2 regions of the Paenibacillus sp. FSL R5-0517 genome follow, and region 2 is predicted to be linked to the other one. Evidence: riboswitches for the same ligand, from Rfam matches in the RefSeq annotation. Region 2 holds a riboswitch; the other holds the start of a gene.

Region 1 (3,170 bases), 2.5 Mb from region 2:
CCTTGGCGGGTCAAATACAATGCATTTCTGCCTGGACCACAACCCAGTTCCAGTGCCTTGCCACCTGCAAGCAAACCTGCGTTCACATGTGCTACCAGATTCTCATCCGGTTTGTTTGGGAAAAAGGGTATGGGTCTGTTCCGGTCCTCATAGAAAGGCTCCCAAAATTGCTTGGCAGATCTGAAGTCTGCATCGAGCATATCATATAGATCCTGTACACTTTTAATCGTTTTTTCCACTACCACATTCCTCCTTAAATCCTCCATCCGAAACTTCAGTTCATACCCTTCATTTCTCGTCAATTTTCATTAAATTAGCTACACTTTATTATAACATTTTTAACCATTAATCCTCTATTTTTCTTGTATTTTTCTACTCTGAAATATAAGATTTTTCCAACAAAAAAACGACCGACTTGGATGTCGATCGCTTACAATTGTAGTAGTTTTTAGTTGAAGTTTACTTCGTCCGCTCCAAGACTGCAAAGTAATTTTTTTCGTTATCAGCAAAGTTGAAGACACGCCCCGTTGGCATCTCGACAATCTCTCCAACCGTTACATGTTTTCCAGACAAGTCAGCATATAGTTGATCCAGATTTTCGGTGAAGAACATTAATGATGGTGTACCCAGATTTACACCCGCCGACATCCGCTCGACAAACTCTTTGTCATGGAGAATAATGCTCGTCTGCGAATCTGGGGTAGGCGCAATCTCAATCCATCTCATGCCCTCGTCGAGGTTTACTTCATCCACAATGTGGAATCCTGCAACTTCCGTCCAAAATGCTAGTGATTCATCCTGATTGTTGACATACAACATAATTTGGCCGACTTTGCTAAACATGCATCATTCACTCCTCTGATCATCTAATCTCTCAACATCCTGCTTATCATTCCTCAACTTCCAATAGAGTATAACATGCAGGACAGCTTTTTCATTATCTTTCTTTGGCATTACACTGCTTTGATCGAAGTTTCAGATCAGACCGTTGTAGCGATCCTACTTTGGAGAATAGGAGCTTCCCCTTCACTATGCAGATAGGTTAAATTAGCTTAACAAATCAAGATCAGATTTTGAGTAAAATGGATTTCTTGAAGTTACTTATAATGTTTTGACAAGAGCCAGCCTATGGAACCCCGAGGTATAATAATTCATATCGATACCTTCCTTTTGAAAATTCATTCGTTCATAAAATACGAGCGCCGCTTCATTTTCTGCATGATCAAGTGTGTAAAGCATGATATCACTACATCCAAATCCAGCTATTTTCATGCATATTTCAGTAATTAGTGTACGTGCTACACCTTGTCGAAGGTGTGATTTACACGTAACAACGCCAACGATTTCATATCGGTTAACCGTAGGCTGAAAGATATAACCAGCATGACCTATGACAACATCTGCTTCGTCAACCATGACATAATAAGCACTGATCCGTTCATCCATCATATTTAAAAATAAATCCCAGCGCGCAGGATACTGTTCGCGTATAAACGAAGGGAATTGAAAATGATGGTCCGTCATCATTTTCAGCACTGCTGGCTGATCAATCGTTTGAAAAAGACGAATAGTCATCTTGCCACCCCCTCCCCTTAAAGATCACAGCTTCACAGAATCCAGCCAAATCCATGCTTGTCATTCCATCAAATAAAACAAACGCCATTTTCATTGCCGCCACCCGTCCTCTCGTACCCGAATAATAAATAAAGTGTTTGATCAAAAGATCAAACACTTTGCCCAGGCGTACGGCATATAATATATGTGCTTCCTCGTGGTTCACTCCACGTTTACGCCAGTCACACACAATCGATATTTAAAAACCAGTATACATCACTCACACTTATTGTATGCCTCTTAATTTCTTCGTAAGATAAAGTACAACATCGTCGTCCATAATCGTTTCTTCACCTGGCTGAATGTAATGATCGTGTCTGTGAACACCATGACCGTCCGGTATGTATCCGCGATGGGCATATAAAACTTGCGCTTTGCCATAATCGGAAAATACACCTACACCAATACCTGCTACATCCGTTCGTTCCGAAATAACTTCCTCTGCGCGGTCCATCAACCGTGAACCAATACCTTGGCGCTGGAACTTGATCAGCACATTAAAATCGTTAATTTCGGGAATGCCTTGTTCCCTGAAAGAAGGGTATTTGGAATGCCACAATACATTCACGTATCCGGCAAATTCTCCATTCAACTCCGCTACCAAGGTTACACGGTCCCCATTCTGTTGTTCAGCCAAGTAATGAAGATACTGCTCAGCGTATCTCCCCCACCCCTGCTCCTGAAACGCCTTGGATATGATTACAGGATCACTCTCATTTAATAATCTGATATGTACAGTCATTAATAAATTCTCCTTAATAAGATATTTATCCTAACTAAATTTCCAGTCGATCTCGAAGCGATGTAATATGAGCAACATGGTGTTTGCCATGCCAAGCATACATGCCCAGATTATAATCCAGTCTCGTCGTTTCTTGCGATGAGGGATGATAGAATTGTTTGGCATAATCCGCATCTGTCAGTGCCTTTAACAGAACCACCCACCGACGATGGAGCGCATCCAGAATTTGAAGTGAGAACTCAACATCCAGGTCCCTTGAATCACTCAGTTCAGCCCAACGCTCTTCATAATACGGTCGAATTGTAGGTGTATCCTCGGTCAGTGCCAACTTGAAACGAATCATACTGTTCATATGGCTGTCTGCCATGTGGTGAATGACCTGTTTGAGCATCCATCCACCTTCTCGATACGGCAGACTTAATTGCTCTTCACTCAGCCCCTTTACCGCTTCTCGCGCGCGTTCAGGTAGCTCAGCAATGTCCTGAATCCACTTCTCCCGCTGTGCCAAAGTAACTTCACCCGTGTGTACAAATGGGCCTATCGGAAATCGTTCGTCCATCCATTATTCCTCCTTGTTTGTATGATGAAAATAGCTCTTAATATTCTAACGTGCATATTCCATGAGCCAGCAGTCTCTCATCTGCCCTTCATGCAGCTCATGTTTCTCCAACAGCATAATCCTTTGAAAACCACATTTCTCATAACAGGATATCGCTCGCAAGTTCCAGGATTGAGGGTCCATAACCACTTTACGGGCTTGTTTTTCATGAATGAGATAGGCTAGCATGGATTGCACCAGCAATGTTCCGATACC
Region 2 (3,170 bases):
TTTTTGTTCACGGTAATACCGATGGAATCAAGTACATGCTCAGCTTCTTTACCTGTGATGTTCACACTGCGTGTGTCGATCAGCATCAAGTGGTTATCTGTACCACCGGATACGATGTTCAAGCCTTCAGCGATCAGTGTTTCAGCCAGAACCTGTGCGTTTTTCACAACGTTCTGTGCATATGTTTTGAACTCTGGTTGCAAAGCTTCTCCGAATGCTACCGCTTTGGAAGCAATTACGTGCATCAAAGGACCACCTTGGGAACCCGGGAATACCGCTTTATCAATCGCTGCTGCCCATGCTTTACGGCACAGAATCATACCACCACGAGGTCCACGCAACGTTTTGTGTGTTGTTGTTGTTACGAAATGCGCATGTGGAACCGGGTTTGGATGCAAACCAGCAGCAACCAATCCTGCAATATGAGCCATATCCACCATGAACAAAGCACCTACATCATTGGCGATGGAAGCCAGCTTTTCAAAATCAATGGTACGCGGATATGCACTTGCACCTGCAACGATCAGACGAGGGCGGTGTTTGAAAGCCGCTTTGCGCACTTCATCATAATCAATCAGGAATGTATCTTCCTGCACGCCGTATGCCACAAAGTTGTACAGCAAACCGGAAGCGTTAACCGGGCTACCGTGCGTGAGGTGTCCACCATGGGCAAGGTTCATACCAAGTACAGTATCACCAGGTTTCAACGCTGCAAGATATACTGCCATGTTCGCTTGTGCGCCGGAGTGAGGTTGAACATTCACGTGTTCTGCTCCGAACAATTCTTTGGCACGATCACGCGCAATGTCTTCAACAACGTCCACATGCTCACAACCGCCATAGTAACGTTTACCTGGATAGCCTTCAGCGTACTTGTTGGTCAGTACAGATCCCAATGCTTCGATTACTGCTTCACTCACGATGTTCTCGGATGCAATCAGTTCGATGTTGTTCTGTTGACGTTTCAGTTCAAGATTCATCGCTTCCAGTACTGCCGGGTCATTCTTGCGCAATTGTTCCATGATTAAATTCCTCCCAGTTATAAGTGAAGTTATAAAGCGAAACTACAGTGGTTACACTCCTCACTTCGATTGCATCACCATCTTCCGATCGCTGTTATCCCCTGATTTTTCTGAACTCCCTTATAATAAAGGGAAAATCCGGTGATAAAGGCGAACGCTTTGCTTCTTCAGATTGGTGTTGCACTCTCCGTTTTTGTGTAAAGTCTAATTTAGCTTTATATTGGTTGAAGATATCAGTCACAAAATGTTGAATCTGGTTGTTCTTCCATACGATACACCGCGCGTTCGCCGCCAATTAACTTCGGACGAGTCAACGCTGTGGTCACACGCGCATCTCCAACATAGCGGAGCGCTGTACGAAAAGGTACGGCTACATGCCGGAGATGCATGCCAATCATCGTCTCCCCAATGTCCAGTCCCGCATGGGCCTGCACATGTTCAGCCAGGCATGGATCGGTCAGCGAACGATATGCTGCGGATGCCATTGAACCTCCGGCCTTGGGCACGGGTACTGCACCAACCTCAGTCAATCCAAGACGAGTAAGCACAGAACGTTCCATGACCAGCGCACGGTTCAGATGCTCACAACACTGGAATACGGTATCAAAACCGAATTCCTCCTGCACTTCGCGTATACCCGCAAGAAGCTGTTGCGCCACTTCAATAGCACCACTCGTACCAATCCGTGCCCCTGCAACTTCACTTGTGCTTGTACCGATCACAACGATCTGTCCAGGCCCAAGCTGTCCGGCAAGCGCCAGTTCATGCAGAATGGATGCGGTCTGTTCCTGCAATCCGGGTTGTTCTGAATCTAACTCTATAGTCATCCTATCATCGCCTCCTGATAAAATCATGCCCGCTGTCTCTTGGCTGTCCTTCGTATTCTTGCACGGCATCTCAGGATCTATTATAGCGAATAATCAGATGAAAGACGAAAAAAAGAGCAGTCTGCGGGTAACGCAGAATTGCTCTTTTGCCCAGGCGACCGGCCGTTTGTTCCGGTGCTCCATCGTGGTTATGCCCACTTCGTCGCCAGTTACACCGGATCCCTGTTTTCCCCTTCATCATAAAACAACCCGCGTTTAAAATCAACGGTTAATTTACATCACGTGTCCTGTTTCTCTAACCTGCCCCGCAGGATCAGAATTATCCCAACTTATCCAAAAGCCGGTCCAATGCCGTCCGAATCTCGGCCGCAGCGATATTATAATCATCACGACTCCCACCAAATGGATCGGAGATGTCGAAACTAGGAATGCGTTGTCTGATCTCAATGGCTCGCTCACGTTCCGATGCCAGGATCTCTTGCCCAAGGGCACGTTTCATCTCCAGCGTTGCAAACAGGCTGTCCAATTCCTGAACATCTCTTAATACCTGCTCGTCGTCCTCCACATACTCTTTCAATGTATAGGTTTTGTGGACAGAGTCGGGAAATACCTGCATGACATGCTGCTTATGACTCCGTGTTAATGTAAGAACCAGATCCGCCCAACCTACCAGGTTGGCGCTAAGTTGTGTGGAATGAGGTGGACCTTCAACGTTATGATCTCTCAGAACCGCTTCCGCATGACGGGAAATCGGCATACCCGACGTAGCTGCCACACCTGCGGAACGAACCTCTACCTGAATGCCGCGCTCCGATGCCAACTTTCGCAAAAGCCCCTCTGCCATGGGGCTGCGGCACGTATTGCCTGTACATACGAATAAAATATGTTTCATTGTGTTAGCCTCCCCATTTTACATATGATGCGAATGATAGGATATCTCAAGTTTTATTCTAAAATATAAACAAAAGTCCAAACGCAAGCAAGATTGCGCCACCAATGGCCTCACCATAATCCCCAAGATTCTGACTCACCCGACGGCCTAATAGCAGCCCCATCACCGACATCACCCCGCCACAAAAGCCAAAAGCCAGTACGGTTAAGATCAGATCACTGCTAAACATCCCTAAGGAAACGCCAACGGAGAACGAATCCACACTTACGCTGAGGGAGAACAGTATAACGCCGAGCAGGGAACGGTGGTCCACCAGCTTGGTATCGCCTTCACGGAATGCATTCAGAATCATATGACCACCCAGCAGAACAAGTAATCCACCTGCTGCATACGTCGTAATGTCACCGAGCAGCGAGCTGACGTATTTGC

What was found. A riboswitch is a leader RNA that binds a small molecule or an ion and turns the genes downstream of it on or off. The one in region 2 is predicted to bind ZMP and ZTP.
Region 1: it holds a riboswitch for ZMP and ZTP, as region 2 does, so the genes downstream of both, MKX40_RS08155 (GNAT family N-acetyltransferase) here and MKX40_RS27935 (TIGR01440 family protein) in region 2, are expected to answer to the same signal.

What each region holds. Positions count from the first base shown of each region.
Region 1 is NZ_CP150235.1:1,811,825-1,814,994, reverse strand. Features, by position in the region: gene MKX40_RS08165 (class I SAM-dependent methyltransferase) at 1-239, opposite strand, end outside; gene MKX40_RS08160 (VOC family protein) at 460-843, opposite strand; gene MKX40_RS08155 (GNAT family N-acetyltransferase) at 1,102-1,575, opposite strand; ZMP/ZTP riboswitch at 1,729-1,810, opposite strand; gene MKX40_RS08150 (GNAT family N-acetyltransferase) at 1,841-2,356, opposite strand; gene MKX40_RS08145 (YfiT family bacillithiol transferase) at 2,391-2,915, opposite strand; gene MKX40_RS08140 (GNAT family N-acetyltransferase) at 2,961-3,170, opposite strand, start outside.
Region 2 is NZ_CP150235.1:6,237,337-6,240,506, forward strand. Features, by position in the region: gene glyA (serine hydroxymethyltransferase) at 1-1,022, opposite strand, end outside; gene MKX40_RS27935 (TIGR01440 family protein) at 1,256-1,849, opposite strand; ZMP/ZTP riboswitch at 1,991-2,072, opposite strand; gene MKX40_RS27940 (low molecular weight protein arginine phosphatase) at 2,169-2,741, opposite strand; gene MKX40_RS27945 (manganese efflux pump MntP family protein) at 2,800-3,170, opposite strand, start outside.